One region of the Enterobacter sp. RHBSTW-00175 genome, then DNA from elsewhere that is predicted to be linked to it. Evidence: predicted binding sites of a transcription regulator. Region 1 holds the regulator's gene; each other region holds the start of a gene.
What was found. Region 1 encodes PhoB, which activates phosphate uptake and scavenging genes when phosphate is short. Its sites were predicted from a motif close to CTGTCATAAAACTGNCNNAT; they were not measured.
Positions count from the first base shown of each region.

Region 1 (8,105 bases):
TGACACGCCTGTTGTCAGGCGATTTTTTTGGCAATTAATCGTTCCGGGATAACGAAACTGAAACGAGTTCCTTTCCCCAGCGTGCTCTGAATATCGAGACGACTTTCATGATGATTGACCGCATGTTTCACAATCGCCAACCCCAGACCGCTTCCTCCGGTCTGGCGCGAGCGCGCTTTATCAACACGATAGAAGCGTTCGGTCAGGCGAGGCAGGTGTTCCGGCGAAATACCTGGCCCGTTGTCCTCAACGCTAAACTCCGCACCTGTCGGGGTATGTTGCCAGCGCACCACAATATGCGTCCCTTCCGGCGTGTGATTTACCGCGTTATAGACCAGGTTAGAAATGGCGCTACGCAGCTCATCCTCGCTGCCCAGTACTTTCAGGCCATTATCAACCTCAAAGGTCAGTTGATGTTTTTTATGGCTCAAGGTCTGCGCTTCGCGCTCTACAACGCGCAGCATCATCGGCACGTCGATAGTGTCATTCAACGCAAGCGTCGGGGCGGCCTCTATTTTCGATAACGTCAGAAGCTGTTTCACCAGCCCTTCCATCCGGTGCGTTTGCTCACGCATGGTATGCAGCGCTTTTTCGCGTGGCGCCCCTTCCAGCGTTTGCTCCTGCATCATCTCCAGATAGCCCTGCAGCACCGTTAACGGCGTGCGCAATTCGTGGCTGACGTTGGCAAAGAAATTACGTCGCGCCCCTTCCAGCTGGTGCATCTGCGTTACGTCGCGCGCCACCATTAACCACTGCTGGTCGCTGTAGGGCATCACGCGGATCTCAAGGTGACGACCATTGTTCAGTTTCAGATTATGCGGGCGGGTGAAGTCACGTTTTTTCAGATACTGCGTAAATTCAGGGTAACGCAGAAGGTTAAGGATATTCTGGCCATTATCATCCGGCCAGCGCAGCCCAAGCAGCTGTTGCGCCAGGCCATTACACCAGAAGATAGTCCCTTCTTCGGTGGTCAGAATGACCGCATCCGGCAGCGACTCCGCGCCACTGCGAAAACGTTTGATCAGGCTACCCAGCTCACGACGGCGCTTTTTATTACGCATCTGCATCTGATGCAGGCCGTAGAGCAGCGGCTCCCAGCTCCCGCTTCCCGGCGGAGGCGTCATACTGCGGTCAACCCACAGCCACCAGGAAAGGCGCAGTAAGTTCCAGAAATGCCAGATTAGCAGCCCGGTGACCGAAGCCAGTAAAAACCACGGCAAATGTCCAACGAATGCCCCCAGAATGAGGGCCGGGATACAACAAAGAATGAGTTCAAAAACGAGCCTTTTCCATGACAGACGTTCCAGCACGCGTCACACTCCTGTCATTGTTCAGAAACGGGTCGAGAAACGATAACCCGTGCCGCGGACCGTCTGCACCATACGATCGTGGCCGCTCAGCTCCAGCGCTTTACGCAAGCGGCGAATATGGACATCAACCGTCCGGTCTTCGACATAGACGTTAGTCCCCCAGACGTTATTCAGCAACTGCTCACGGCTATAGACACGCTCAGGGTGAGTCATAAAGAAATGCAACAACTTGAATTCGGTTGGCCCCATATCGAGTGGGTTTTCGCCGGTCATCACCCGGTGTGACGTTGGATCAAGACTTAAGCCCTGCATCTCAATCACCTCTTCCACCGCCATCGGCGAAATACGGCGCATCACCGCTTTAATACGGGCGACCAGTTCTTTAGGAGAGAATGGTTTAGTGATGTAATCGTCAGCGCCTGTTTCCAGACCGCGCACACGATCTTCTTCTTCACCGCGCGCCGTGAGCATGACAACCGGAATATCGCGGGTCATCGCTTCACGTTTAATGTGTTTGATGAACTGCAATCCCGAGCCGCCAGGCAGCATCCAGTCAAGCAAAATCAAATCAGGCCAGGGTTCGTTAAGTTGATTCACCGCGCTGTCATAATCTTCAGCTTCTACCGGCTGAAAGCCATTTTGTTCGAGCACGAAGCACACCATTTCACGGATCGGAGCTTCATCTTCTACGACCAGAATACGTCTCGCCATACTTTGCCCTGTCTTATCTTATTTAAGTTACAAGTTTGTAATGCGGCGTCATTATGCGTCAGATTTATGACAGATTTATGAAAAACATTACCACTATAAATGGCAAACTGTTGTTTTATTACAGCGGTTATTTTCCGTTCTCTGAAGGTTTATAATCCTATCCTCATTTTTTTGCCACGGAACCGTTATGCGCATACTTCACACCTCGGACTGGCATCTGGGTCAAAATTTTTACAGCAAAAGCCGCGCCGCAGAACATGAAGCCTTCCTGAACTGGCTGCTGGAAACTGCTCAGTCGCACCAGGTTGATGCCATCATCGTTGCCGGTGATATTTTTGATACCGGGCAACCGCCAAGCTATGCGCGCGAACTGTATAACCGTTTTGTCGTTAACTTACAGCAAACCGGCTGTCATCTGGTGATTGTTGCGGGTAACCACGACTCCGTGGCAACGCTGAATGAATCCCGCGATATTCTCGCGTTCCTCAACACGACGGTCGTCGCCAGCGCCGGGCACGCCCCGCAGATCCTGAAAAAACGCGACGGGACGCCGGGTGCGGTACTGTGTCCGGTGCCTTTTTTACGTCCGAGAGATATCGTTCAGAGTCAGGCCGGGCTTTCCGGCGGTGAAAAGCAGCAGCACCTGTTGCAGAGCATAACCGACTACTACCACCAGCAGTATGAAGCAGCCTGCGCCCTTCGCGGTGAACAGGAGATCCCCGTGATTGCCACCGGACATTTGACTACCGTTGGGGCGAGCAAAAGTGACGCAGTACGTGACATTTATATCGGCACGCTTGATGCTTTCCCGGCGCAAAACTTCCCGCCTGCGGATTACATCGCGCTGGGGCATATTCACCGCGCGCAGATGATTGGCGGTAGCGAACATATTCGCTATTGCGGCTCCCCGATTTCCCTGAGTTTTGACGAGACGGGCAAAGCCAAATCCGTGCATCTGGTGACGTTTACCGCTGGCAAGCTCAGCGCCGTCGATACGCTGGACGTCCCGGTCACCCAACCGCTCGCGGTGCTCAAAGGCGACCTGGCAGCCATCACCACTCAGCTTGAGCAGTGGCGTGGCGCGGCGCAAGAACCGCCGGTCTGGCTGGATATCGAAATCACCACCGATGAATATCTGCATGATATGCAGCGTAAAATTCAGGCCTTAACGGAAGATTTGCCCGTCGAGGTGTTGCTGGTGCGCCGTAGCCGCGAACAGCGCGAGAAAATCCTGTTGAGCGCTCAGCGCGAAACGCTGAGCGAGCTGAAGGTCGAAGAGGTTTTTGAACGCCGGTTGGCCCAGGAAGAAATGGACGATGCAAAACGCGCCAGGCTGAACGAGCTGTTCGCCCATACACTGCACTCACTGAATGACGAGGAAGAGAACGCATGAAAATCCTGAGTCTGCGTCTGAAAAACCTCAACTCACTCAAGGGTGAGTGGAAAATCGACTTTACCGCTGAACCTTTCGCCAGCAACGGTTTATTTGCCATTACCGGTGCCACCGGGGCAGGTAAAACCACGCTGCTGGATGCCATTTGCCTTGCGCTGTACCACGAAACGCCGCGCCTGCAAAAAGTCTCTCAGGCACAAAACGACCTGATGACGCGTGATACCGCCGAATGTCTGGCGGAAGTAGAGTTTGAAGTAAAAGGCACGGCTTACCGCGCTTTCTGGAGCCAGAACCGGGCGCGTAACCAGCCAGACGGCAACTTACAGGCTCCACGCGTGGAGCTGGCGCGCTGTGAAGACGGTAAAATCCTTGCCGATAAAGTGACGGACAAGCTTGAACAAACCTCGGCGCTGACCGGGCTGGATTACGATCGTTTTACCCGCTCGATGCTGCTCTCTCAGGGGCAATTTGCCGCCTTCCTCAATGCGAAACCCGGCGATCGCGCCGAACTGCTGGAAGAGCTGACCGGCACTGAGATCTACGGCCAGATTTCAGCACGGGTTTTTGAACAACACAAGGCAGCCCGTAGCGCCCTGGAGATGTGTGAGGCCCAGGCCGCTGGCGTGGTGCTCCTAAGTGAAGAGCAGCAACAACAGCTGCAGCAAAGTTTGCAGGTACTTACTGACGAAGAGAAAACCCTGCTGGCGCAACAGCAGAGTCAGCAGCAAACCTTTCAGTGGCTTACACGCTATGACGAGTTGCTGCGCGAACAGCAGCGTGCCACGGCCTTGCAGCAGCAAGCACAACAGGCACTGGCTGATGCCGGGCCTGAGCTGGCAAAACTTCAGCTGGCACAGCCTGCTGCTGCACTGCGTCCGCTCTGGGAGAGCCAGCGCGAGCAGACCACTCGCCTTGCGCAGACACAGCAGCAAATTGTTGAAGTAAATACTCGCTTACAGGCAAGAAACGCACAGCGGGCGCGAGTGCGCAACGGCGCGTTACGCACTCGCGAACAACTGCAAACTGACCTGACAACGCTCGCCCAGTGGCTTGCCGGGAACGAGCGTTTTCGCCAGTGGGGCCAGGAAATTGCCGGATGGCGTGCCCATTTCACCCAGTTGAGTCGTGATAAACATCAGCTTGTTGCACTCACTGCTCGCCTCGCGGAACTGCGTCAAAAGCTGGCCGGTTTGCCGGTAAGCAGCCTGACGATGACGACCGAAGAGGTTGCGGTGGCGATGGAGCAGCAAGCCCAGTCGCGCACCGCACGCCAGCGCCTGACAACACTCCACGCGCGCTATCAGCCACTACAAAAACACCTGGCACAATATGGCGAAAGCGTGCAAAAAGCCCAGGCTGAGCAGGTGACACTCAATGACACCCTCGCGCTACGCAGGCAGCAATACAAGGAAAAAAACCAGCACTATCTGGATGTCGAACAGCTTTGCAGACAAGAAGAGAAAATCAAAAGTCTGGAAGCCGAACGCGCCCAGTTACAGGCCGGGCACCCTTGCCCGCTGTGCGGTTCAACAACGCATCCGGCGGTAACGGAATATCAGGCGCTGGAACTCAGTGCCAGCCAGCGTCGCCGCGACGAGCTGGCAAAAGAAGTCGCGGCGCTGAAAGAGGAAGGTTTGCTGGTTCTGGGGCAGGTTAACGCCCTGACCCAGCAGATCCAGCGCGAAACAGCTGAGGCGCAAACCTTATCTCAGGAAGAGCAATCACTTACTAACGAGTGGCAAGAGGTGTGCGGCACGCTGAATATTCATCTGAATATTCAGGATGATATCACCCCGTGGATGAACGAGCAGGAACACTACGAGCGCCAGCTTTATCAGTTGAGCCAGCGCCTGACGCTGCAAAACCAGCTCAACGAGCAGGAAGAGCAGCAGCGGCAGTACCAGCAACAGTGGGCCGCAACCCGCCAGACGCTGGAACATATGCTGAGCGCGCTGTCACTGAGCGTGCCTGAAGAGGGAACTGAAGCAGGCTGGCTGACCGAGCGCGAAAACGAATTATCGCGCTGGCAGGAGAATCAAACCCGGCACAGCGCCATACAAGAGCGTATTAACGCCCTGACGCCACTGCTTGATACGCTGCCTGAGGCTGATAGCGCAGAGGCCGACACTATTATCCCGGATAACTGGCGCGACATTCACAATGAGTGCGTCTCCCTGCAAAGCCAGCTTGCAACTCTCCAGCAGCAGGAAGGGCTGGAAAGTGAGCGTATGCTGCAGTCGCAGGCTCAGTTTGCAACCGCACTGGCAGCAAGTACTTTTGCCGATCAGGATGCATTCCTGTCCGCGCTTCTGGATAACGACACGCATCTTCGCCTTGAACAACTGAAACAAACGCTGGAAAACCAGAATCAGCAGGCAACAGCACTCTTTGGGCAAGCGAATCAGCAGCTGCAAGGACACCTGCAACTGCGCCCGGAAGGGGCTGACTGCGATGCCCCTGGCTTGCAGGAACAACTGCAACAGCTGGCGCAGAGGTTACGCGACAATACCACTCACCAGGGTGAAATCCGCCAGCAGCTTAAGCAGGACAGCGATAACCGTCTGCATCAGCAGGCATTGATACAGCAAATCGATGAGGCCGCGCGTCTTGCCGAAGACTGGGGTTATCTCAATGCGCTGATAGGCTCCAGCACCGGCGACAGGTTCCGTAAATTTGCCCAGGGGCTGACGCTGGATAATCTGGTCTGGCTTGCCAACCAGCAGCTTAACCGCCTGCACGGCCGCTATTTGCTCCAGCGTAAAGCGAGCGACGCGCTGGAGCTGGAAGTGGTTGATACCTGGCAGGCTGACGCGGTGCGCGATACCCGCACCCTGTCCGGCGGTGAAAGCTTCCTCGTCAGCCTGGCGCTGGCGCTGGCGCTTTCTGACCTGGTCAGTCATAAAACACGCATTGACTCTCTGTTCCTGGATGAAGGGTTTGGCACGCTGGATAGTGAAACGCTGGATACCGCGCTGGATGCGCTCGATGCGCTGAACGCGACCGGAAAAACCATCGGTGTGATTAGCCACGTTGAGGCGATGAAAGAGCGAATTCCGGTGCAGATTAAGGTGAAAAAGATTAACGGGCTTGGGTATAGCAAGCTGGATAAGGAATTTGCCGTGGAGTGATGGTGGGGTAATTCTGTGCGGTCTGGTGCCCTCACCCCGCAGGGCTGAGGGGAACATACGGCTCAGGTGGTCATTCCGTTCACTTTATGTTCCTTGCTACTCTGTTACCACATTACCGGTGAACGTGCCAGGGTGGCTCACCGCCACCACCCTGGCCACCCGGGCTCCCGGCAAGAAAATCGTCGCTTCGCGATGCCCTCAGCTTATTCCTTTCGGCTTTCGGGTCGGGCGCGATGCAGCGTCCCTGCAAGTCGCGCCCTCTCGGCGCATCCATGCGCCTCGCCCCGGCCTACAGGAAACGCTTCGGCGATTTTCAGCCGGACCATGGTGCCGCTGTAACGTGTTTATTCTAATGACGCTATTTGATCGCTTAATAACAAAAAATTTATTCTGGCCACAGCCACGCCGCACCGCGCACGCCGCTGGAATCCCCGTGCACCGCTTTGCGGATCGGGGTTTCACACTCGCCGCCGAACACCCACTGTTTCACCAGACCAGGTACCGTGGCGTACAGACGGTCAACATTGCTCATCCCTCCCCCCAGGACAATCACATCGGGGTCGAGAATATTCACAACATGCGCCAGTGACTTCGCCAGTCGCATCTCGTAGCGGCTCAGGGCCAGTTCCGCCACAGGATCGTGCTCCTCAACCAGGCGCATGATCTCGTTGCCCTTCAGCGGCTGCCCACTGAGGCGATGATAGTCCTTCGCAAAACCGGTGCCGGAGATAAACGTCTCTATACACCCTTGTTTGCCACAATAGCACGGCACTTCAGCGCGATATTTCAGCTCGTCTTCGTCCATCCAGGGCAGAGGGTTATGCCCCCATTCGCCTGCCGTGCCATTACCGCCAATGTGGGAACGGCCATTAAAGGCTACCCCTGCGCCACACCCTGTTCCGATGATCACCGCAAACACCGTCTGGGCACCTGCGGCAGCCCCATCGATGGCCTCCGAAACTGCCAGACAGTTGGCATCATTCGCCAGACGCACTTCGCGGCTCAGGCGCGCGCTCAAGTCTTTATCAAAAGGCTGGCCGTTGAGCCAGGTGGAGTTAGCGTTTTTCACCACGCCGGTGTACGGCGAAATCGAGCCAGGAATGCCCATTCCCACGGTACCGGTTTGCCCTGTCGCCTGCTCTGCCATCTCGACCAGACGCGCGATCGTCTCAATGGTCTGGTGATAATCATCACGTGGCGTAGGCAGACGGTGGCGGAACAGTTGCTCCCCCTGTTCGCTCAGCGCGATGACTTCGGTTTTGGTGCCGCCCAAATCAATCCCAATACGCACAAGACACTCCTCATTATTTTGATTATCAACAGAGTAGAAGCCGGTTACCCGATTAGCAATGCAAGCACTGCGACAATTCGTTATCATGCCCGCTGATTTAACGACAAGGCCGTGGAAATTATCATGCTGTGGTTCAAAAATTTGATGGTTTACCGTCTTAGCCGCGACGTTTCGCTGCGTGCTGAAGAGATGGAAAAACAGTTAGCCGCTTACACCTTTACCCCTTGCGGTAGCCAGGATATGGCAAAAACCGGTTGGGTTCCTCCGATGGG
Region 1 covers NZ_CP055930.1:3,215,076-3,223,180, reverse strand. Annotated here, with positions in the region: gene phoR (phosphate regulon sensor histidine kinase PhoR) at 15-1,310, opposite strand; gene phoB (phosphate response regulator transcription factor PhoB) at 1,332-2,021, opposite strand; gene sbcD (exonuclease subunit SbcD) at 2,209-3,414, shown strand; gene sbcC (exonuclease subunit SbcC) at 3,411-6,542, shown strand; gene HV107_RS15235 (hypothetical protein) at 6,655-6,816, opposite strand; gene mak (fructokinase) at 6,928-7,833, opposite strand; gene rdgC (recombination-associated protein RdgC) at 7,957-8,105, shown strand, end outside.

Region 2 (8,105 bases), 420 kb from region 1:
TACAGCTGGCACAGAACTCTTTCTCATAAGGCATGATAAGCCCGATTTCCCCTTCGTAATCAGGGTGGCAAAAGACCTGCGCCGGGCCGTCGCTGCGCTGGCGGATCTGGTGGATCCAGCCGCGTTTCAGCAGTTCGTCGCGCAGCACCATGCCGGAGATGTGATGACGACGGAACAGCTCGCTGCCCTCGCCGGTTTCCATCAGCTCAATAAAACGCAATTGAATGCGGCGTGATTTGATCCACGCCAGGAAGGTGTCCAGTTGATGGTGGTTTACATCGCACATTAGCACCGTATTGACTTTCACCTTCTCGAAACCGGCAGCAAACGCCGCATCAATGCCGTCCATCACCTGCCGAAACTTATCCTGGCCGGTAATTGCATGGAACTGGCGGGCATCAAGGCTATCGACACTGACGTTGATCGCCGTCAGGCCAGCGTCACGCCAGTTCGCCACGTCCCGCGCCATGCGATACCCATTGGTGGTAACCGCAATTTGACGGATACGGTCGTTTTCGCGCACAGCAGCGATAATATCGGGAAAGTCGCGACGCAGAGAAGGTTCTCCCCCGGTCAGCCGCACTTTTTCGGTGCCGAGTTCAGAGAACGCACGCGTGACGCGGCGCACTTCATCCACGGAGAGAAAGCCATTATTGGTGGTACTGCCAGGTTTGTAACCGTCAGGCAGACAGTAGGTGCAACGGAAATTGCACACATCGGTAATCGACAGACGTAAGTAAAAGAACTTACGCGCGAAAGCATCAGTAAGTTGTGAAGCCATGTACACCTTTCCAGATACGGGAGGCACAGTCATTTCTTTCTGTACCCTGGTGGCAAATCCGCCACGGCCAGAGCGCCATATCTTTCGACACAGGCACAAAGGCTAGAGTGTATGTTTTCAAATTCGAAAACGTGGTTTAGGCGATAGTAGCGCGGAAATCACCTCTTCGCCATTATCGGTTTTCGCTATATAATTTTATATATAGCGACATGATCGTGCATTTTCGTAACAGAATACGCAAAAACGGTACTTTCGCATTGATATACGTCATTTTGCACCGGGTGAAGCATCGTCTTTTAGGGGTAGTTAGGTTACTGTTACGCTGTTCGAACGTGATAAGGAATAGGTATGCGCAATCGCACTTTTGCGGATCTTGATCGGGTAGTCGCTCTTGGCGGAGGCCACGGTCTGGGGCGAGTGATGTCTTCACTTTCCTCTCTTGGATCCAGGCTTACAGGGATAGTCACTACAACCGATAACGGCGGTTCTACAGGGCGCATTCGTCGTTCGGAAGGCGGTATCGCGTGGGGCGATATGCGTAACTGCTTAAATCAGTTAATTACCGAACCGAGCGTGGCGTCAGCGATGTTTGAGTACCGTTTTGCCGGTAATGGCGAACTTTCTGGCCATAACCTCGGAAACCTGATGTTAAAGGCGCTGGATCACCTGAGCGTTCGCCCTCTTGAAGCCATCAATTTAATACGTAATCTGCTTAAAGTTGATGCGTTCCTGATTCCGATGTCTGAACAACCGGTCGACTTGATGGCAATTGATGTGGAAGGCCATGAAGTTTACGGCGAAGTGAATATTGACCAGCTGACCCTGCCGCCGAAAGAGCTCATGACATATCCGGGCGTTCCCGCTACGCGTGAAGCCGTCGATGCTATCGGCGAAGCGGATTTGATCCTGATTGGGCCGGGAAGTTTTTACACCAGCCTGATGCCCATTCTGCTGGTAAAAGAGCTGGCTCAGGCCCTGCGCAGAACACCAGCTCCGGTGGTCTATATCGGTAATTTAGGGCGTGAACTGAGCCCGGCGGCAGCAAGCCTGACGCTTGCGGACAAGCTCGGTATCATGGAGCAGTACGTCGGGAAAAAAATCATCGACGCGGTTGTGGTTGGGCCGAAAGCTGATGTGTCGGGGATCGGCGCACGCGTGGTGGTGCAGGAGCCACTGGAAGCCAGCGATATTCAGTATCGCCACGATCGTCATCTGCTGCGTGAAGCACTGGAGAAAGCGATTCAGGCGTTGGGTTAAGGTTTTGCTTCAGTGCGGTCTGGTGCCCTCACCCCGCCCCTCTCCCACAGGGAGAGGGAGAAAACACTAAAAATGGCAGCTTTTGGCTGTAATGCCAGTCAGTTAAGCGATATTAAGCCACTCTGTTATTTTAGTGGCATCGTTCCGTTCACTCAGACTTTCCTGCTACCTGCATAATCCGCTGCAGTGAACGTGCTAAGGGGGCGGCGGCAGCCCCCTTAGCAATCCCGGCTCCCGGCAAAGAAAATCACCGCTTCGCGGTACCCTCAACCTTCTCTGCGGCCTGAAAATGGCACGGTTGTTGAGTCCCGCAGAAATCGGCGAACCGGAGGCCGGATGACAAGGGCTGGACGCCATGGATGGCGGCCAGAGGCGAAATGAGACAGGATGTCGAGTCGAGCCGACCGCAGGCAGACGGTCGGGAGGTGAGCGCAGTGCGAAGCACCGATTTCATTGCGGGCCGCGGGAATTGATAAGGGGGCCGCGGTGGCCCCCTTATCCCGTTCACAGGTTCTGAACGAATTATTTTCTGCTGATATTAAGGTGAACGGAATCATGCACCGTGCTTAACTGACAAGCAGTACAGCTTTTGGCTGCCATTTTGCTTTTGTTACGATGCTGCAATAAACAAATCCCGCAACTGATGCAGCTGGTCACGGATTTGCGCAGCCTCTTCAAACTCCAGATTCTGCGCGTGTTGCATCATCTGCGCTTCCAGCTCATGAATTTTCTGCTGGAGCGCTTTTGGTGTCAGCACGACAGTATCTTCTTCCACCACTGAACGCGCCTTGCCCCGCCCTTTTGCTTTTGTTTTGGCGATGTTCTGACCCAGCGCCAGAATATCCACCACCTTCTTGTTCAGCCCTTGCGGCGTAATACCATTTTCTTCGTTATAACGCTGCTGTTTCTCGCGTCGACGTTCCGTTTCACCAATCGCTTTCGCCATCGATGGGGTTATCTTATCGCCGTAGAGGATCGCCTTACCGTTCACGTTACGCGCGGCACGGCCAATGGTCTGGATCAGGGAACGCTCAGAACGCAGGAAGCCCTCTTTGTCGGCGTCCAGAATCGCGACCAGCGACACTTCAGGCATATCCAGACCTTCTCGCAGCAGGTTGATCCCCACCAGTACGTCGAACTCGCCCAGACGCAGGTCACGGATAATTTCCATACGCTCCACGGTATCGATATCCGAGTGCAGATACCGCACGCGCTCACCGTGTTCTTCAAGATATTCAGTCAGGTCTTCCGCCATGCGCTTGGTCAGGGTCGTCACCAGCACGCGTTCATTGATGGCAGCGCGGATACGAATCTCAGACAGAAGATCGTCAACCTGCGTAGCAACAGGGCGTACTTCGATAATCGGATCCAGCAGACCGGTAGGACGCACCACCTGGTCCACCACCTCGTCGCCCGATTTCTCCAGTTCATAGCTGCCCGGCGTTGCCGACACGTAGATAGTTTGCGGAGCAAGTGCTTCAAACTCTTCAAACTTCATCGGGCGGTTATCCAGCGCTGATGGCAGGCGGAAACCGTACTCTACCAGCGTCTCTTTACGTGCCCTGTCGCCGCGATACATGCCGCCAATCTGCGGAATCGTCACGTGGGATTCATCCACCACCAGCAGGCCGTCCGCCGGAAGGTAGTCAAACAGGGTTGGCGGTGGCTCGCCCGGCCCGCGGCCAGAGAGGAAGCGCGAGTAGTTTTCGATACCGGAGCAGTAACCCAGCTCGTTCATCATCTCCAGATCAAACTGGGTACGCTGGCTTAAACGCTGCTCCTCGAGCAGCTTGTTATTCGCCAGTAGCACCTTACGGCGGTCTGCCAGCTCGTCTTTAATATCTTCCATCGCCTGCACAATACGTTCACGCGGGGTCACGTAGTGCGTTTTAGGGTAAACCGTGAAACGCTGAATGACCGATTCCACATGCCCGGTCAGCGGGTCAAACAACGACAGCCGCTCAACCTCTTCGTCGAACAGTTCAACACGCAGTGCAATATCGTCTGACTCTGCCGGGAAGATATCGATAACTTCGCCGCGCACGCGGAACGTACCACGCTGGAAGGCCTGGTCGTTGCGGGTGTATTGCAGCTCTGCCAGGCGGCGCAAAATCGCACGCTGATCGATGATCATCCCCTGGGTAAGGTGCAACATCATCTTCAGGTACAGGTCCGGGTCGCCCAGACCGTAGATAGCGGACACCGAAGCCACCACAATCACATCGCGGCGTTCCAGCAGTGCTTTGGTTGCCGACAGACGCATTTGTTCGATGTGTTCGTTCACCGACGCATCTTTTTCGATAAAGGTATCGGAGCTTGGGACATACGCTTCTGGCTGGTAGTAATCGTAGTAAGAAACGAAGTACTCCACCGCGTTCTCCGGGAAGAACTCTTTCATCTCACCATAAAGCTGAGCCGCCAGGGTTTTATTCGGGGCAAGCACCATAGTGGGGCGCTGGAGATCCGCAATGACGTTGGCAACGGTAAAGGTCTTACCCGAGCCGGTAACGCCCAGAAGCGTCTGATGTGCCAGACCGTCTTCCAGCCCCTCTTCCAGGCGACGGATCGCCTCAGGCTGGTCGCCTGAAGGGCTGAAAACAGAATTCAATTTGAACGGTTTACTCATGGGCGATGACCTGATGACGTAATTAGCGGCAGGTGAGTAATTTTACTCGCAGCTGCCAGGATTGCCAGTAAAAAATACTGGATGAAAAACCAGTGGCGTGTCAGGATATTTAGAGTAGCGTTCGATTGATTAGCGTAATCCCGGTCAAAATTTAGACTGCGACAAAATAAAACACCAGCGAACCCGGGTTATCCCCAGAACTTTTTCTTTTTTAACATTTGTCAAGCCGTGTAATGAAAGTTTTGTGGCAACCAGTGACAGTTTCATTACGCTAATTGCTTTTATATAACAATTTGATTTTTAACCGATATTTTCTAAAGCCGCGTTTCGCACCAATTCAGGTGTAAGCCGCGTGTTCTCTCGCTTATCGCGTGTTTTCTAACTCTAATACACATGGTTATCCACAGGAATAGTGGATAACTGCTTCCAGCCCGTATAGACCGCCACTCAGCTAATTCCCGGTTTTTCCCACCGGTGGGGTGACAAAAAAATTTTATAGCTGTTTTTTGATGATAATCAGTTGCGTCAGACATAACGGTTTGGTGAGATCTTAATCACAATTCAGTGATTTTATCGCTGCACCACAACTCAACACCGCCAGCACTGCCACTGTGCAATTCCGTGCCGCATCCCTACCTTGCCCCAGGCTCATTCCTAAAAAAGTCTCTTTTTTAATCAACTTAACGGTTCTGGCAGGAGTTTTGCACAATCCGTACGAGCCATACCCACATCGATTTTTAAGGAGAGAAACATGTTGAGTCTGCGTGCAGTTAATCAGTTTTACGGAAGCCAACATACGCTATGGAATGTTGATTTAGATTTACCGCCAGGCCTGTGTACGGGGGTCATTGGCCTGCCGGGTATGGGGAAAACCACGCTGATGAACTGCATCGCGGGAAATTTACCCGTTGATAGCGGAACAATCATCTGGCATGAAGCGGGGGCACCACCGCGCGATCTGCTCAGCCAGCCACCTGAACAGCGAAACCGACCTGGCATTGGCTACGTCTCGCAGGACAGACGGATTTTCTCGCAGTTGACCATTGAAGAGAATCTGCATATCGCGATGCGGGCCACGGGAAAGCCTGATGCCTCAGCCAAAAGCGAGGTTTACGCGCTTTTCCCGCAGCTCTATACGCTGCGCCAGACACGCGCCAACGGGTTACCGCCCGATATTCAGTATCAGCTGGCGATAGCCAACGCCCTGGTGAATCGCCCGCGGGTGTTGATTCTGGATGAACCGATGCACGGCGCAGGGCCGAGCTTTGCCCAGAAGCTTGCGCAACTGTTGATAAGGCTGAACCGTGAGCTGGGTATGACGGTACTGTTAGCGGAGCAGCAGCTGTCGTTTATCCGTCGGGTTGCGGACCGCTTCTGCATGTTGTATCGCGGGCGTAACGTGGCACAGGGCCACGTTAACGAGCTGAATGATGAGCTTATTGCCCACTGGATGACACTGGAGGCAAGACGCTGAGATCCAGATAGTGACCGGTTTCGGCACTGTCGGCCCCCTCAGCAAGCCAGGGGATCTCACCCAGGCATGGCGCGGGCAGCACGCGTTTTAGTGTTGCCAGATATTCCTGATGACGCCTGCCTGGTGCGACCACATCGTTGGCTATCCAGCCCGCCAGGCGCAACCCCGCCTGCTGGATGGCCTGCGCAGTCAGCATAGCGTGGTTGATGCAGCCAAGCTTCACCCCCACCACCAGGATAACCGGGAGCTGTTCAGCCTGTACCCAATCGGCAAAGGTTTGTTGATCCGAAAGTGGTGTAAACCAGCCGCCTGCTCCTTCCACCAGTACCCACTCTGCCTGTTGCTCCAGAGCGCGTAATCCCTTCGACAACACCGCGAAATCAATCGCCCGGCCTTCGTCTGCACTGACGATGTGCGGCGAGGTTGGCTCGGCGAATGTGTAGGGATTCACCTGCGAGTAGCTCAGCGTAAGGCTGCTGTTACGTTGCAACGCCAGCGCATCCGTATTGCGTAATCCCTCTGTTGTCATCTCACTGCCCGAGGCCACTGGTTTGTAGCCCGCGGTGATAAACCCTTGCAGATTCGCCGCTTGCAATAGCGCCGAGCTGGCAACCGTCTTACCGACTTCCGTATCGGTGCCGGTGACAAAATAACGTTCAGTCACGTTCGATAATCCCATGAAAAAGTTGATAAGAGAGCGGAAACTCGCCCTGTTGCTGCGGCCAGGCCATCTCTAAACGGTGCAATTGTCCACGGGTAAGCGGTTTTTTGTCCCGTCCCGAATGCAAATGCGTCGCCCCAATACCTTTCAGCGAGCGCATGGCGCTGAGGGCATCGCTAAAACTGAGCGTAATGGTCTGCACCACGCTGCGGTTACGCCAGCCTTTCAGCGCCTGGAGCACCTCATCCTGCGATAAAAACCGGTTAGCGTGCGCCCCGGCATCCACCGCATGCCAGGCCTGATTCAGCTCCGGCAACGAGCTTTCAAGCAGCGTGGTAAAAGCGATTTTTCCACCGGGTCGTGCCACGCGATACAGCTCATGCAACGCCTGAGGCAGGCTGCTGCACCACTGCACTGCAAGGTGGCTCCACACCAGGTCAAACTGCCCGTCGGGCAGGGGAATGGCTTCAATATCCGCGACCAGATAGCGGTCAGCCGCCTGTTGCTGGCGTGCTTCGTCAAGCATTTGCGAAGAGAGATCGATAGCTGTCACACAGCTTCCCGCGGCGCGCCAGTAGCGGCTGTTCGCGCCCGGGCCACATCCGGCATCCAGCACCTGCGGGAAATGGCTCTCGCCCAGCGTGCTGAGCAACCCACGCGCGCTCTGACGTTGCAGTTCATCGTGTTGTGAATAGCTCTGCGCCGCGCGACCAAACGCAGCGGCAATGGCCTCTTTATTGACGGGCGGCATACAGCGCCTCCAGCAGCGTATCGATATCCTGCGTTTCGTGAGCCGCCGTGAGCGTAAGGCGTAACCGCGCCGTGCCAGGAGGTACCGTCGGCGGGCGGATCGCCGTCACCCACATGCCCTGTTCGCGTAGCATTTGCGCCAGCTTCAGTGCCCGGCCGTTATCCCCTACGATCACCGGCTGAATTGCACTCAGTGAGTCAGTGCTCTGGAAAGGCAGCGTGCTTAAGCCCTGGCGGAAATGCCGGATGTGTTGTGCTAAGCGCTGCCGACGTGCTTCTCCGTCATCCCCACGTATTACCTGCATTGACGCAGATAACGCCACGGCCTGCGCAGGCGGCATACTGGTGCTGTAAATCAAGTGTCGTGCGAATTGCAGTAGATAATCGGCAACCGTTTCACTGCACAGCACCGCCGCTCCGCTGACACCAAATCCTTTACCGAACGTCACCACCAGCAATTCGGGTTTCACGCCCTGGTGATACGCGCTTCCGCGCCCTTCATCACCCACCACGCCGATCCCGTGGGCATCATCCACCAGCAGCCAGGCGTTATGCT
Region 2 covers NZ_CP055930.1:3,633,691-3,641,795, reverse strand. Annotated here, with positions in the region: gene moaA (GTP 3',8-cyclase MoaA) at 1-781, opposite strand, end outside; molybdenum cofactor riboswitch at 769-903, opposite strand; gene yvcK (uridine diphosphate-N-acetylglucosamine-binding protein YvcK) at 1,130-2,038, shown strand; gene uvrB (excinuclease ABC subunit UvrB) at 2,649-4,664, opposite strand; gene HV107_RS17300 (ABC transporter ATP-binding protein) at 5,416-6,138, shown strand; gene bioD (dethiobiotin synthase) at 6,101-6,802, opposite strand; gene bioC (malonyl-ACP O-methyltransferase BioC) at 6,795-7,550, opposite strand; gene bioF (8-amino-7-oxononanoate synthase) at 7,534-8,105, opposite strand, start outside.
Region 2: uvrB (excinuclease ABC subunit UvrB) is a predicted target of PhoB. The motif match lies at 4,896-4,915, and genes of this name have one in related genera.

Region 3 (8,105 bases), 1.4 Mb from region 1:
CTCATTGCTGAGTTGTTCTGTATACGAAACAGGAGGCATCAGTCCAATACGTATGTGCGGTGCAGAAGGGACATTGATGCTTTCAAGCACTACCTGGTGCCGATGGCAGGTTGTAACCCCATGAAGTTGATGCGCCAGATGCCAATAAGTAACACCATAATGAAAAGTATCTTCACGAGCGCAAACCGGGCAAAACTTCAATAGTGTCCGCTGTCCTAGTGAAAAATTACTAAGGCGGCACAATCGATTAAGCCTGGCAGGGGTCGTGTTGAAATCCATAATTTCATTACGACTGATTGGTAGTGCCCAGGCAAACAGAGGGAGTAAAGTCTGTTCATGCCAGAGCTGGTCTGCACTTTCGGATGTATGAAGAGAAATAGCCTTTAATCCTGAATTGAGAATTGGATGGACGCTCATATCAGGTTTGTGGAAAATGATCGTTAACAGAGAAGATGGGGACATACCGTACACGGTAGCTGTCCGACAAAACCGACTGAACAAGGATTCATCAGGTAAAACAGACAACATTCTCATTTACCCCACCTCTCTTTGACCGTTACGAACTGATGACCTCATTACAATTTATTAAGTGGATCTGTATTTATAAGCCCGCAACGCTGAAGAGCATCGTAGGTATTTTTCTTTTCAGCTGTTCTGGTGATAACAAGATCATGGTCAAGAGACAGTATTTTCTCGTCGAAATTGCGCATAACCTCGTCTATTTTTCTTACGAATTCCTTGTGCTGTGGCCTGTCTATATCTCCAGGGATCAAAGCTTTTAAGGGCTTCTCTGACATGAACTTAGCCGAAGCATCACTTTCATTAGATGCAGAGAGCCATTTGGCTTCCTCGTCTTCAGTCGCTGCCCCCGGGAGTAAAGTATCCTTATATTCCTCCGTATGGCTTACGAGTACCGGTACAGAGGCCGACAAGACTGCACCAGTTATGATTTCATTACCGCTACCGATAACCTTTAATTGTGCCCCCCGATAAATCATCTGAGCCAATCCAATGTTGCCTTTAGATAAAATGAATAATTTTTCGTTTAACTCATCATTTAATGGTGTTTCAACATTTGTCCATTGTAATGGCCATAAATAATGAATAAACGATTGCCAGTCTTGTGAGTCGTATCTGACATTTGAAATTTTCATATAACCACCAGACTCTGCCCGCCTGGCAATTCTCATTTTCTTTGTCAGAGTCTCGTCAAAAGGATGATTTCCACAAAAAACCATAGATACCCCCATCGAATCTACAATTTCATGTAAAAAATCAATCAACTTACTCTCACCTCCAGTTCTTGAAAATTTTAGCCTCTGCATTTCATCAATAACAAGGATACCTAAAAATGATGATTTTATTCTTTGCGCAATCTGGCGAGCCAGAGCACCATTTCTAATCTCTGGTGTAGTTCGTTCAATACCAATTGCATCATCTAATTTTTGTAAAATCTCTTCACAAAGGTCTCTCACACTTGAGTTGTATGGACAATTAATCTTTACCCATACGATTTGCTTACTGAAGCCGGGAAAAACTCCTTTATAGCTGCTGTGTTCTATAATCTGAGGGAAATGATCCATGACTTGCTCGATCATGGTAGTTTTTCCAGAACCACTCATTCCAACTATCGTAATGGTTTCAGCCTGGGATTTAAAATATCCACTTTCGGGTTCAATATCAGGACGCTCAGTCCCATAGTAATGAAGATATTGAATAGTTCCGCTTTTTAAAGGATTACGGGCTGCATAGCTTTCCCTAAGTGCCCGTAAAATCATTTTATAAGCCTGGATAAGATTGGTTTGAGGGCAACGGAATTTCTTTATACGTTCGACATACTGCTCTCTAACATTCGCCGGGGCAGTCCAGCGGATTTTTTCGTCAATTTCGGGAAAATAACTCATTTCCAGAAGTACTTCATCTTCCGTAAGCGCTTCAGGAAGTGCTTCAATTAAGGGGTTGCCACGATACTCAGGTAACTCCTGTTCTTTATATATCGCTGAAACGCTCCGTATAAGGTTCATTATTCTGCGTCCTCAGTCTTCTTCTTACCTTTTAACCATCTTTGTTTCTCCTCCCGGCCAGGCAAAAGCAGAACCTTACTGGATGACGGAAGTAGGGGTTCAGGTCTTCCATTAGCAACATCAGTTCGCCCTAATGAATCAAGTTCATTTTTCCTGTTCTTTTTAATATCTTTACCATGTACCCGTCGAGATTCGTATATTTCATTTAATCTTTCGTTACCTTTCTTGTTAAAATCATCTTTATTATTGATATTGCTGAGTGAATCCAGAGTAAATAAATTAATTTCTTTTTGAGTATCTACCCAATCAGCCATTACATCTGTATCAAGATGAGCTTTACCTTTAAATATATCTCTTTTCTTAAGCAGGTAATGCTTTTTGAAAATGCTATTTTTGTCAAATCTTACATATATATAATCTACGCAATTGTCATCTATTCTTGCTTCACAAGTGGTTCTTCCAAATACTCTGGCACCTGATGCAATGTCTGGATCACATTCATAAAAAAGATTATTGTACTGAATCCCACCGGCGGTAATGTTAGCGTTCACAGGGATCAACAATCGTGCGATCACTTCGTCGGCCCCAACGGCTCTTGCGCTGAATCTCCCGTGCTTTAAGCTTATCATCCAACTATTTTTTGGTGATATTACGAGATCATTTTCAATCAGTAAGGGATTGATATAAGCCAGTTCTTCATATGTTCTCTGATTATGTGCAAGTATCTCCCGAATCAGTAAAGACGTGACCTCCTGAATCGTTAAACAAGCCCTGGATTGCGGTGTTGGCGCTCCTTTAACAATCTTACCCCTTCGTGTTGTTCCAATAAGCCTATGAATAACTTCATCATTTAGAATACCGAAACAGCGTTCAACAATGCTTTTTCTGTCGCCTCTACCGACTGGCGCAAACTCAAGTTTTGTCAGGGGGGTCATCTTTTCCTGAGGTTTAAGACCAATCATCTCCCCGTTGTCACACATCAATGTTAATGGAATATGAGAACAAGGCCAATCATCATTAGTAATAGAGATTCCAAATAATCTACAATATTCTTTTTTTGGCATAAAGCAATTTGCTAACGCTTGTCGGGCAGCTCGCCATGAAGCATGGTATAAAGAAACATGAAGGCCAACAATCATTCTTGTTGCGCGATCCACCACTGTATAAATAGTTGGGCGCCCAATGACTTTTCGTCTGTTTAAACTCGAAATAAGATGTACATCAGCGACAGTTGAGTCTATTTCGAAAACATCACCCGGTAAAACAGTTGTATTAGCCGCACTACCTAAAAGCGCCCGCATTTTGAGGTCTATTTCTTTTTTCGTGTTCTTCTTCTTTATCGAGAAATCTTTAGTGAAGAGTTTTTTATTCCAGTATGAAAATTGTTTTAAAGAAGGAACATATGGAGCTCTATTTTCTAAGTTCGCTGTTTTAATTTCATCCCTAAAATACAAATCAATATGTCTCTCTAATGTTTTCTTTATCGTATCTCCGTTAACTTTATAATGATACATAATGAGAGATTTTCTAATATTATTTATATCTCTTTCATTAAGAATGAAAACACGTGAACGTTCATTAGGTAATGCTCTGTTTTTCTTGGAATTCCCAAGTTTAATTTCATGTTTGATTCTACTTTTCCCAGCGGCACCACAGTTCGAGAATGCGGGTAGTAATGCATAAACATCCTGCCCATGTCGCCAGTACAACGCCAGAAGCGTTCTGATAGTATATTGTGATATTTTTTTATTTCTGGAGTAGTCCATTAAAAGGTGAGACTTTTTATGTAATGCATAGTCGAACAGAAACATTCTGTCATCTACAAGATCTTTAATGATATTGTAATTTTCATCTCGCCTTCCCCTGTCTTCATCTGTTATTTCTTTCTCATCTACTAACATATATGAAGGGTATATATAATCTTTACAAGTTATGCTATTTGATTCAATATAATATTTAAACAATGAAAATGAGAAAGGAATTGGCTTACCCGTTCTTTCTGATTTTATTTTAAACAAAATTAACAAATCAACCTTTTTGTCAAAATCCAAAACACGATAAAGCCCCTCTGCAAGCAAATCAGTGCCTTGAGAGAGCCAGACTGAATTTCTAATAATATCCATTTGCGTTCAGTCCTATATAGTGGCCATTGGATATTATCTTTATCAGACCGGTTTCGAGTATTGGATATGATAAATCAATTTTTATCATTTTTAATCCAATCATTGCCTGCAATAACATCATCGCTTCTTGTGCATCTACCCCAATGATTGATGAAATCATTGCACGTAGTCCCACTATGGGATAAACATCTGGTTTAAGCTTCCATAGGATTTTATCAAGAGGATATTTATCATAAAATACAGAACCATCTCTTAATACAGAAGTAACCCAACAAATATTTTTACCGACGACGTTATTGAGTTCCGAGCCAACATAAATTTGAAACTCAACATCAATCAACTGCCAAAACATCCTCTCTATTTCAAGTTTTTGGGCTTCGCGTTCAGGTATGCTCTCGTTTTGTTTTACTGCTACAGCTTTGTATCGAAGTCCGCCTTCAGGAGTTCTCAAGGTCAGTAAAAAATCGGTTGTCATAACATTCAGAACTTCGACAGGTACTCCTCTTACTCCCCTCACCATAGGATGTTGAAAATGTAGATGATTTGCTATTTGTTGGGTAAGCCGGAGAGGAAAGAGTGGGAATTGTTCCCGGATATCAATCACCGAGTCATTAAACTCAGCCAGATAGAAAAAGTTACTTTCGACAGAAGAAAGGAGATGATGGTTTCGAAACGTCTTAAGGCCAAAGACTATCGAACGGTTTCCACGGGATTTAACGTCCTGAGCTCTAAGCCAGGGCTGATAACTTTGGCCATAGCCCACTCCTATGCCGTCACCTAGCGCATTTTCATAATCCAAATAGGATTTGAGACGCCTACCCCTACCCATGATCGTACCCAAAAAACGACATTGATACGTACCTATATGTGCATTTTATAGTCTCCAACCCTATAACCACACATTCAGTAAGTATACAACATTAGCGTCGTTTTTTGAGAATGGTTACAACTTTAGTGCTTTGTGTACAACTTTATTGTCTTCGGACAGCCAGAGCCTGCGCGCATGCCCATGCGCTCGCCCAGGCCCACTGGAAGTTATACCCACCAAGCCAGCCGGTAACGTCCATCACTTCACCAATAAAATAGAGGCCCGGCACGTCACGCGCTTCCATGGTGCGCGAAGAAAGCCCATCAGTATCGACGCCGCCAAGCGTCACCTCTGCCGTACGGTAGCCTTCGGTGCCGTTGGGTTGCACGCGCCAGTTTATCAGGGTATCGACCAATGCCTGCTGATCGCGGCTGTTGAGCTGCTTAAGAGACACATCCGGCACCTGCCCTAACACCTGCAAGCACTCAACCAGGCGCTTCGGCAACTGCATCGCCAGCGTGTTTTTCAGGCTTTGATTAGGATGTGCACTGCGCTGCTCGTCCAGGAAGCTTTCCAGGTCGCAATCAGGCACCAGATTGACCGTCACAAACTCGCCCGGTTGCCAGTAGCTGGAGATCTGTAACACCGCCGGGCCGGAAAGCCCGCGATGGGTGAAAAGCAGATTTTCGCGAAATACCGTGCCATCTTCGGCAGTGATGACAGAGGGAACAGACACACCGGAGAGCGTCTGAAGTTGTTCAAGTAATGGCTTATGCAGCGTAAACGGCACCAGCCCGGCGCGTGTAGGCAGTACCTTCAGGCCAAACTGTTCGGCAATCTTGTAGCCAAAGGGTGACGCACCCAGCCCCGGCATCGACAGCCCGCCGCTGGCAATCACCAGATTATCCGCGCTGACGGTTTCACCGTTCAGTTGCAGCGTATAGCCTTGCTCATCGCGCGATACCTCCAGCACTTCCGTACGCAGGCGCATGACCACATCGCCTTTTTCGCACTCGGCCACCAGCATATCGACAATCTGCTGGGCGGAGTCGTCGCAGAACAGCTGACCCAGCGTTTTTTCATGCCAGGCGATACCGTGTTTACCCACCAGATCGATAAAATCCCATTGGGTATAGCGCGCCAGCGCAGATTTGCAAAAATGACGGTTTTGACTCAAATATGCCGCGGGTTCGACATACAAATTGGTAAAGTTGCAGCGGCCCCCGCCAGACATCAGGATCTTGCGTCCGGGTTTTTTACCATTATCCAGCAGCAGTACCCGACGGCCCGCTTGCCCGGCCATTGCCGCACAAAACATACCCGCCGCACCGGCCCCAATCACAACGGCATCAAACCTTTCCACGTCAAAACCCTCTTCGTTAACTGCGCGGATTGTAAAGTTTCCGCTGTGGTCGCACCAGCGCAAATAAGCCAGATATCAGTCATATATTTGAAATATAAAATATATTTCTTTACCTAAGTCCACCAAAGCCGAAGGAATATCAAAAAAAAGCTATATTTCACTTTGCCCGTTGCGCATTTGTCCTGGATAATGCGCCGCGTTCATGTCCTCAAAATGGCGTAACGTCCTATGCTACATTTGTTTGCTGGCCTGGATTTACATACCGGGCTTTTATTATTGCTTGCACTAGTTTTTGTTCTGTTTTACGAAGCAATCAACGGCTTCCACGACACTGCAAACGCAGTAGCAACGGTTATCTACACTCGCGCAATGCAGTCGCAACTTGCGGTTGTTATGGCGGCGGTATTTAACTTTTTTGGTGTCCTTCTGGGCGGACTGAGCGTTGCGTATGCCATTGTGCATATGTTGCCAACGGATCTGCTGCTTAACGTTAGTTCTGGCCATGGCCTTGCTATGGTGTTCTCAATGCTGCTTGCTGCAATTATCTGGAACCTCGGTACCTGGTATTTCGGCCTGCCTGCATCCAGTTCTCACACCCTCATCGGCGCGATTATTGGTATTGGGTTAACGAATGCCCTGATGACCGGTACATCGGTTGTCGATGCGTTGAACATCCCGAAAGTGATTGGGATTTTTGCCTCACTTATCGTCTCCCCTATCGTGGGTCTGGTGGTAGCAGGTGGATTGATTTTCATCCTGCGTCGTTACTGGAGCAATACTAAAAAACGCTCCCGTATTCACCTGACACCGGCAGAGCGTGAGAAGAAAGACGGCAAGAAAAAACCGCCATTCTGGACGCGTATTGCCCTGATCCTTTCCGCTATCGGCGTGGCCTTCTCACACGGCGCGAACGATGGTCAGAAAGGCATTGGTCTGGTGATGCTGGTCCTGATTGGTGTTGCTCCGGCAGGCTTTGTGGTCAACATGAATGCCTCCGGTTACGAAATCACACGTACTCGTGATGCCGTGAACAACGTCGAAATTTACTTCCAGCAGCACCCTGAGCTGCTGAAGCAAGCGACCGGTGTTGACCAGTTGATCCCTTCACCGGAAGCAGGCGCAACCACCGCACCTGGCGAGTTCCACTGCCACCCGGCGAATGCGATTAATGCTCTGGAACGTGCGAAAGGTATGTTGGGCGACATCGAAAGCTACGACAAACTTACCGTTGAGCAGCGCGGTCAGCTGCGTCGCATTATGCTTTGCATCTCTGATGTGACGGATAAAGTGGCGAAACAGCCTGGCATAAGCGCTGACGACCAGCGACTGCTGAAGAAACTGAAAGGCGATATGCTCAATACCATTGAGTACGCGCCAATCTGGATAATCATGGCGGTTGCGCTGGCACTGGGTATCGGTACGATGATTGGCTGGCGCCGTGTGGCAACAACAATCGGCGAGAAGATTGGTAAGAAAGGCATGACGTATGCGCAGGGTATGTCCGCGCAGATGACAGCGGCGGTTTCTATCGGTCTGGCGAGCTACACCGGGATGCCAGTGTCCACCACCCACGTACTCTCCTCCTCTGTGGCGGGTACCATGATTGTTGACGGTGGTGGTCTGCAACGCAAAACGGTTACCAACATTCTGATGGCCTGGGTGTTCACACTCCCGGCATCCATCCTGCTGTCTGGTGGTTTGTACTGGATTGCGCTGAAGCTGATTTAATTCGTTAAGCGCAACAAAAAAGCGGGCCAGGAAACTGGCCCGCTTTTTTTATGCTCAGT
Region 3 covers NZ_CP055930.1:1,827,111-1,835,215, forward strand. Annotated here, with positions in the region: gene HV107_RS08700 (TnsD family Tn7-like transposition protein) at 1-534, opposite strand, end outside; gene HV107_RS08705 (ATP-binding protein) at 576-2,024, opposite strand; gene HV107_RS08710 (Tn7 transposition protein B) at 2,024-4,147, opposite strand; gene HV107_RS08715 (TnsA endonuclease N-terminal domain-containing protein) at 4,134-4,976, opposite strand; gene HV107_RS08720 (NAD(P)/FAD-dependent oxidoreductase) at 5,119-6,318, opposite strand; gene pitA (inorganic phosphate transporter PitA) at 6,547-8,046, shown strand; gene uspB (universal stress protein UspB) at 8,101-8,105, opposite strand, start outside.
Region 3: pitA (inorganic phosphate transporter PitA) is a predicted target of PhoB. The motif match lies at 6,395-6,414, and genes of this name have one in related genera.

Region 4 (8,105 bases), 370 kb from region 1:
TCCCCGGATTATGGCTGTATCGCAAGCGCCCACGCGTTTGATTTGTGTTCTCGCGCTGCCGTGGTGATAATCCCAACATTCCGTTTGGTGACGATAAGGAAATGAAGTGGCTAACCCTGGCAGCGAATTCCCCGACCACAATGAAGGCAGCCTGAAGGATAAAATTTTTCACAGCGCTATCGAGCTTTTTGCCGAGTATGGGCTGAACGGCGCCCGCATGGAGCAAATTGCGGAAAAGGCAGGCACCACAAAACGCATGGTGGTGTACCACTTCAAAAACAAAGAAAACCTCTATCTTCTGGCGCTGGAGCACGTTTATACGCAAATCCGCGCCAGTGAAAAACAGCTGAGCCTGGCCGGAATGCCGCCTGTTGAAGCGCTGGTGCATCTGGTCGAGTCCACCTTTGATTATCATGCCGACCACCCGGACTACATCCGTATTATCTGCATGGAAAATATGCAGCGCGGCCGCTTTATGCAGCAGTCGAGCTACCTGCGTCAGGTGAACCGCAGCGCGCTGGAACTTCTCGCCGGGATCCTGCAACGAGGAAAAGAAAAGCAGCTGTTCAATCAGACAGTCGACGCGCGCGATCTTCACCGTCTTATCAGCAGTTTTAGCTTCCACTACGTTGCCAACAGCTACACCTTTACGCTGCTGTTTGAAGATGGCGCAGACGAGCAGGCGCAACGCCAGCACTATCGTAAAATGGCGGTTCAGGTGGCGCTTCGCTATACTTGCCCATAAAATAGCTTGCAATTATATCGCACACTATCTATATTCAATTCATGAACGCGAAAACGAACGACGCCACCCCCGCGCTGCTGCTGGATAACCAGCTCTGTTTTGCCCTCTACTCGGCAAACCTGGCGCTGAATAAGCTGTACCGGCAACTGCTGGCACCGCTTAACCTGACCTACCCGCAATACCTGGTGATGCTGGTGCTGTGGGAGCAGGATAACATTACGGTGTCGGAGATTGGCGAGCGTCTGTTTCTTGACTCAGCCACACTAACGCCTTTGCTGAAACGTCTGGAAAGCGCCGGGCTAATCAACCGCCATCGCTCCCGTAAAGATGAGCGTCAGGTTGTGCTCACCCTGAGCGACGCGGGAAGCAGCCTGCAACAGCAAGCTGTGGGTATTCCGCAGGCGGTAGGTTGTGCGGTGCAATGTGATACCGCCACCCTGGCAGGGCTTAAGGAACAGCTTGAACTTTTCCGCCAACAGCTACAGCGCGCGTAAGGCTATACTTTACGCGTATTTATTTACACATATATATCGCACGCTATTTAATAGCACATATAAATGCAAGATGAGGAACCTGCCATGTCTTTAGAAAAAGTTGTCTACACTGCCAAAGCAAAAGCAACCGGAGGCCGCGATGGCCGTGCAACCTCCTCCGACGGCGTACTGGATGTAAAACTGGGCGTGCCAAAAGAGATGGGCGGCATGGGTGGCGAAGTCACCAACCCGGAACAACTTTTCGCAGCCGGCTATTCTGCCTGCTTCCTGGGTGCAATGAAGTTCGTTGCTGCCCGCGATAAATTCTCCCTGCCGAAAGACGCGTTTATCGAAGGCGAAGTAGGTATTGGCCCGCTGCCAACCGGTTTTGGTATCGAAGCGAAACTCAACATTCACGTTGAAGGTATGGATGCAGCCGAAGCGAAAAAACTGGTCGATGCTGCACACATTGTTTGCCCGTACTCTAACGCCACTCGCGGCAATATCGACGTGACGTTGAATATCATCGCGTAATCCCGACCGATTCCCTCTCCCTGCCGGGAGAGGGTGACCTATACTTTCCCCCTCCATCCCCTCTTCCTCTCTGTGCTACCATAAGCCCATATCACGCCCGTAGTAATCAGTAGAGAAAGTGTTATGTCTTCCAGAATCCTGACCACCAGCATTGCGGGTATCGATGCATTTATGCACGATCCCCGTGGTGTACTGACCAACGCCGAAAACGGCACGCTCGCGGTATTCGCTGATAACGCACCGGCGTTTTATGCGATCACGCCTGAACGTCTGGCACAGCTGTTGGATCTCGAAGCGCGCCTGTCGCGCCCGGTGAGCGATGTGACGCTGGATACTCAGTTCTTTGAAGAGCCAGGAAGCGCCCCGGTCGCCGTGCCGATGGGGAAATTTGCCATGTACGGCGGATGGCAACCTGACGCCGATTTCCAGCGTCAGGCCGCGTTATGGGGGATTGCTCTCGCGCAAACAGTCACCCCCGAAGAGCTGGCGGCATTCACCGCCTACTGGCAGGCAGAAGGCAAAGTGTTCCACCATGTTCAGTGGCAGCAAAAACTTGCGCGCAGCATTCAGATGAGCCGCGCCAGTAACGGCGGTCAGTCAAAGCGCGATATCAACGCCTTTTCAGAACCTGACAAACAGATCCCCAATGGATTCCGAGGTGCTAAATGAAAAACGTCGGCGACCTGATGAAACGTCTGCAAAAAATGATGCCTGCCAACGTCAAACCCGCGTTTACGACCGGTGAAGAACTGCTGGCATGGCAGAAAGAGCAAGGAGAGATCCGCGCCGCCGCCCTCGCCCGCGAAAACCGGGCCATGAAAATGCAGCGCACGTTCAACCGCTCTGGCATCCGTCCGCTGCACCAGAACTGCTCGTTTGATAACTACAAAGTGGAGTCGCAGGGGCAGATGAACGCTCTGGCCGCCGCACGCCAGTATGTAGACGAATTCGACGGTAACATTGCCAGCTTTATTTTTAGCGGTAAGCCCGGCACCGGGAAAAATCATCTTGCCGCTGCCATCTGTAACGAGCTACTGCTGCGCGGTAAATCGGTGCTGATTATCACCGTGGCCGATATCATGTCCGCCATGAAAGACACTTTCAGCAATCGCGAAACCAGCGAAGAACAGCTGCTTAACGACCTGAGTAACGTCGATTTACTGGTCATTGATGAGATTGGCGTTCAGACCGAATCCCGCTATGAAAAGGTGATCATTAACCAGATTGTCGACCGCCGTTCCTCGTCAAAACGCCCAACCGGAATGCTGACTAACCACAATATCGACGAAATGACCCGTCTGCTGGGTGAACGCGTCATGGATCGTATGAAGCTCGGTAACAGCCTGTATGTCATCTTTGACTGGGATAGTTATCGCAGCCGCGTTACCGGCAAAGAGTATTAGGAAATTTCCAGGAAATACCGGCGCGACAAGAGGTATATACTGGCTCCACTTTCGGCCCAAAACGGGCTTTGTTCGAGTAAGCAATTATGAAAAAACACGTTCTTCTCAGCACAGTATTAGGCGCGCTGATGGTATCCGGCGTTGCTCAGGCCGCATCATGGCAAGATTCACTCTCCAGCGCCGCGAACGAGCTGACCAAAGAGAGCAGCAGCTCTCAGGGTGGCCTGTCCGCCTCTTCCCTCACCAGCCTGTTAGGTAGCAGCACTCAGAGCCTGAGCGCGGGCACCATGAACAACGCGGCAGGTATTCTGGAATATTGTGCGAAGCAAAAGCTGGCTTCCATGACCGACACCCAGAACATTAAAAACCAGGTGCTTGGCAAACTGGGTCTGGATACGCAAGAACAGAAACAAGATACCAACTACATGGACGGTATTCAGGGCCTGCTGAATGCGCAAAACGGCCAACAGCTTAACCTGAGCACCCTCGGCAACTCTTCGCTGGCGAAAGAAGTGAAAACCAAAGCCTGCGATCTGGTGCTGAAGCAGGGGATGAATTTCATCTCCTGATCGACCCCATTTTCTGCCACAACACGCCGCGTTTAATACGTTAGTCTTATAACGCGGCGTCAAATGAGCGTTTTCACCACCTGCCACAGTCTCAGCGTCCGCCAGTCAGGATGCGACCGCCTTCAAAAAAATGGTTTTCTAAACCAAATCCTAACAACAGCACATTTTAGTGACACTAAAATTGCAGCTAAGCGACATCGCAATTACATTGTAATACCAAAAAATAACCAGTTAGCCAGCTAAGCGTCTGGCGTCATGAGGATATGCTGTTGTCAGAGTTAATGTCCCTAACCCTTTTTCTTGCCTCTGTGGGCGTTTACGCCTGGAAAGCCGGTCGCAACACCTGGTGGTTTATCGCCACGCTGGTGGTGCTTGGCATTTTTATTGTTCTCAACATTACCTTGTATGCGAGCGATTACTTTACAGGCGACGGCATTAATGACGCGGTACTTTATACTCTGACGAACAGCCTGACCGGCGCAGGTGTTGGTAAGTACATACTTCCAGGCCTGGGCATCGTGGTATCGCTGGTTGCTATTTTCAGCGCGCTCGCCTGGGTACTGCGTCGTCGTCGGCATCTTCCCCACCATTTTGGCTACAGCCTGCTGGCGCTATTTCTGGCACTGGCCTCAGTGGATGCCAGCCCGGCCTTCCACCAAATCACCGAGCTGGTCAAATCCCAGTCGCGCGATGGTGATCCTGATTTTGCTGCGTACTACAAAGAGCCGTCGAAGAAAATCGCCAGCCCGAAGCTCAATCTGGTCTACATCTACGGTGAAAGCCTGGAGCGTACCTACTTTGATAATGACGCGTTCCCGAACCTGACTCCCGATCTTGGCCCGCTGAAAGACGAAGGCCTTGATTTCAGCCACACCATGCAGTTACCCGGCACCGATTACACCATCGCCGGTATGGTCGCTTCCCAGTGTGGTATTCCGCTATTTGCCCCGTTTGAAGGCAACGCGTCTGCGTCCATGTCGAGCTTCTTCCCGCAGAATATCTGTCTTGGCGATATCCTGAAAAACTCCGGCTACGAAAACTATTTTGTGCAGGGAGCTAACCTGCGCTTTGCCGGGAAAGACGTGTTCCTGAAATCACACGGTTTTGATCATCTTTACGGCGCAGAAGAGTTAAAAACCACGGTAGCCGACCCTGCCTATCGTAACGACTGGGGCTTCTACGACGACACTGTACTGGATGAAACCTGGAAGAAATTCGAAGAACTGTCCCGCTCAGGCCAGCGCTTCTCGCTGTTCGCCCTGACGGTGGACACACACCATCCTGACGGATTTGTGTCCCGCACCTGTCAGCGCAAAAGCTACAATATCAACGGTAAAAACAATAAGTCCTTTAGCGCCGTGACGTGCAGCCAGGAACATATCGCCGCGCTGGTCGAAAAAATTAAAGCCTCACCCTATTTTAAAAACACGGTGATTGTTGTCTCTTCTGACCATCTGGCGATGAAAAACAGCGCATGGGATGAGCTCAACAAACAGGACCGCAGCAATCTGTTCTTCATTCTGCGTGGCGACCAGCCGCAGCAGGATGTAATTGCCACCAAGCGTAACTCGATGGATAACGGCGCCACCGTGCTGGATATCCTGGGCGGTGATAACTTTATTGGTCTGGGTCGTAGCACCCTGTCAGGACAGTCGCTGTCGGAAGTGTTCCTCAACATGAAGGAAAAAATCCTCGCGTGGAAGCCTGATATCATTCGCCTGTGGAACTTCCCGAAAGAAATGAAAGACTTCACCATCGATCAGCAGAAAGGCATGATTGCCTTCTCGGGCAGCCATTTCCGCCTGCCGTTGCTGCTTCGCGTGTCGGATAACCGTGTAGAGCCGCTACCGGAAAGTGAATACTCAGCGCCACTGCGTTACCAGCTGGCCGATTTCGCCCCGCGCGATAACTTCGTCTGGGTAGATCAATGCTACAAAATGGGTCAGCTCTGGTCGCAGCCGCTGTCGCTCTCAACCGACTGGTGCGTCTCCCAGGGGCAGCTTGGCGGGGAACAGATCGTTCAGCACGTCGATAAAGCCCAGTGGAAAGGTAAAACCGCCTTTAAAGATACGGTCATCGACACAACCCGCTACCAGCGCAACGTCGATATGCTGAAAATCGTCGATAACGATATTCGTTACAAAGCCGACAGCTTTATCTTTAACGTGGCCGGTGCGCCGGAAGAGGTGAAGCAGTTCAGCGGGATCTCGCGCCCTGAGTCCTGGGGCCGCTGGTCCAATGCCCAGTTGGGTGATGAAGTGAAAATCGAATACGCCCATCCGCTACCGGAAAAATTCGATCTGGTGATCACCGCGAAGGCATTTGGCCCTAACGCCAATCACCCGATCCCGGTGCGGGTAGGTGATACCGTTCAGGCGCTGACGCTCGGCAATGATGTCACCACCACCACGCTGCATTTCGACAACCCGTCGCGCAGCAATACCCTGGTGATTGCGCCGCCAGACCCGCAGTCCACCAACGAAGGCAATATCCTTGGCCACTCGCCGCGTAAGCTGGGAATCGGGATGGTAGAAATTAAAATTGTAAGCAACGAAGGCTAATCACACTCCGCGCCCGGCATCCTGTCGGGCGCACAAACGACCATTCAAAATCCTATAAAATATTTATAAATTAGATTAAAGCTCTTTATATAAGGCAAATCTATTTATAAATATCCTGAAAGTCCCCCTCTCCCTACACTGCGTAACTCATCAATTCACGACGAGAACTCACGCAACCCTATCATGTTAACTGGCTACAAATTCGAATCCATCCGGACATTACATACTGAACATGTCATTGCCTGGGAAATGTTGTCCACGGCAAAACCGCACGTCAATCTTGAGCACTACTTCAGAACGATGTCCTTTGCACAGCGTAAACAGCATTTTTTTGCGCAGCTTCGCCACGCCATGAGTTGCAACGCGCGGAGGAAATATTATCTGAACGCCACCTCCGAACTGCTGCTGGAAGAGGAGTTCTACACCCGCCTGATTCTGGAAACTCCGCGCCCGGAAAAACTGGCCAGCAAAGTGCTGATTGAAGGCATTGAAACCTTTGCCGACTTCGCGCTTGCCCGCGCCAGCGCGGCGGATTACGGCCAGGGTTACCTGTGGAATAAGTAAATGAACCTGTCTCACACCACACGCGCCGATTATCAAATCATCATTCTGAGCGACAACTATTTCCTGTGGTTCGGCCTTAAAGCACTCATTTCGACAATGATGGCTCCCCGACCAGATATTTTCTGGAGCAATGGCGTAAGCCCGGAAAGTATTCTGCGAATGCGCGAACAGGTCATGAAAAGTTCGCCCCATAAACACAGCCTGGTCTTTACCGAAGCGTCCCGCGTCAATGACATCCAAATCTACTTGCCTTCTGATCGGGTGAAAGTGATGCCGACCAACCTGTCCGTTTCGCAACTGATCCTGCGCTTAAGCACTGAAAATTTCACCAACGCAAGCGTGCCCAATGCCACCCTGACCCGTTCTGAGCTGCGGGTTTGCACGCTGATCAGCAAAGGGATTAGCCTGGTGCGTATCGCGCAACTGCTGAATAAATCACCCAAAACCATCTACACCCATAAGCGTAATGCGATGACGAAATTCCACTGCCACACCCTGGCGGAGTTTCACCGCAAAATCTGCCTGCTGGAACAGCAGTCACTCTATTTTTAACGGATAAAGACCATGAAACTTGCCCCCGCACTGTTCTGCTGCGCCACGCTTTTGCTTCCGGCCAGGGTGATGTCTGCGGATACCACCGCAACGGCGACCATGCACGTCACGCTCGAAGTCGTGAAATCCTGCACCATTAACGCCAGCGACCTGAATTTTTCGCGTCATCGTTCTGATGAAACCGCTGAAATTCAGGCCAGCACGCAACTCAACGTCACCTGCACCAACGGCACGCTGCCCGGCGGGAACAGCCTTTTCGCCTGGACTGAGCACTGGCGCCCACGCCAGTAGCAACCAGCGCCAGGTCTGTAACAACGCAGGACAGTGCCTGCGCTACGGGGTGGTCCCCGCGCAACCTCTGACCGGCACAGGGGAGTTCAGTGATGACGTGGTGGTAACGCTCACTTATTAATCTGAACAAAAACCAGCGTGGATCAATGTTATCGGTAACAAGTCAGTTAAAATAACAACCTGACCTGATGAACTGTGCGTTCAACACTCACCGTTTGTATTCCGTTCCCTCTGCCTGTTTTGCCATTATCTATGAAATACCTGCTTGCTGATGTCCTCGTCTATAACGACGAAGACGGATCGTTTTCTCTTATCGGTGCGCCAGAAGAAGAGCCTCAGATGCTCACCGGCACGGCGAACGCCATCATGAAACTGCTGGTTGCCCGCCACGGTAATGTCATTGAGCGCGAAGG
Region 4 covers NZ_CP055930.1:2,843,786-2,851,890, reverse strand. Annotated here, with positions in the region: gene HV107_RS13550 (threonine/serine exporter) at 1-41, shown strand, start outside; gene HV107_RS13545 (TetR family transcriptional regulator) at 107-745, shown strand; gene HV107_RS13540 (MarR family winged helix-turn-helix transcriptional regulator) at 787-1,239, shown strand; gene HV107_RS13535 (organic hydroperoxide resistance protein) at 1,324-1,752, shown strand; gene dnaT (primosomal protein DnaT) at 1,876-2,421, shown strand; gene dnaC (DNA replication protein DnaC) at 2,418-3,155, shown strand; gene HV107_RS13520 (DUF2501 domain-containing protein) at 3,242-3,724, shown strand; gene opgB (phosphatidylglycerol--membrane-oligosaccharide glycerophosphotransferase) at 3,994-6,285, shown strand; gene HV107_RS13510 (hypothetical protein) at 6,469-6,849, shown strand; gene HV107_RS13505 (LuxR C-terminal-related transcriptional regulator) at 6,850-7,401, shown strand; gene HV107_RS13500 (spore coat protein U domain-containing protein) at 7,414-7,692, shown strand; gene HV107_RS13495 (helix-turn-helix domain-containing protein) at 7,945-8,105, shown strand, end outside.
Region 4: opgB (phosphatidylglycerol--membrane-oligosaccharide glycerophosphotransferase) is a predicted target of PhoB. The motif match lies at 3,760-3,779, and genes of this name have one in related genera.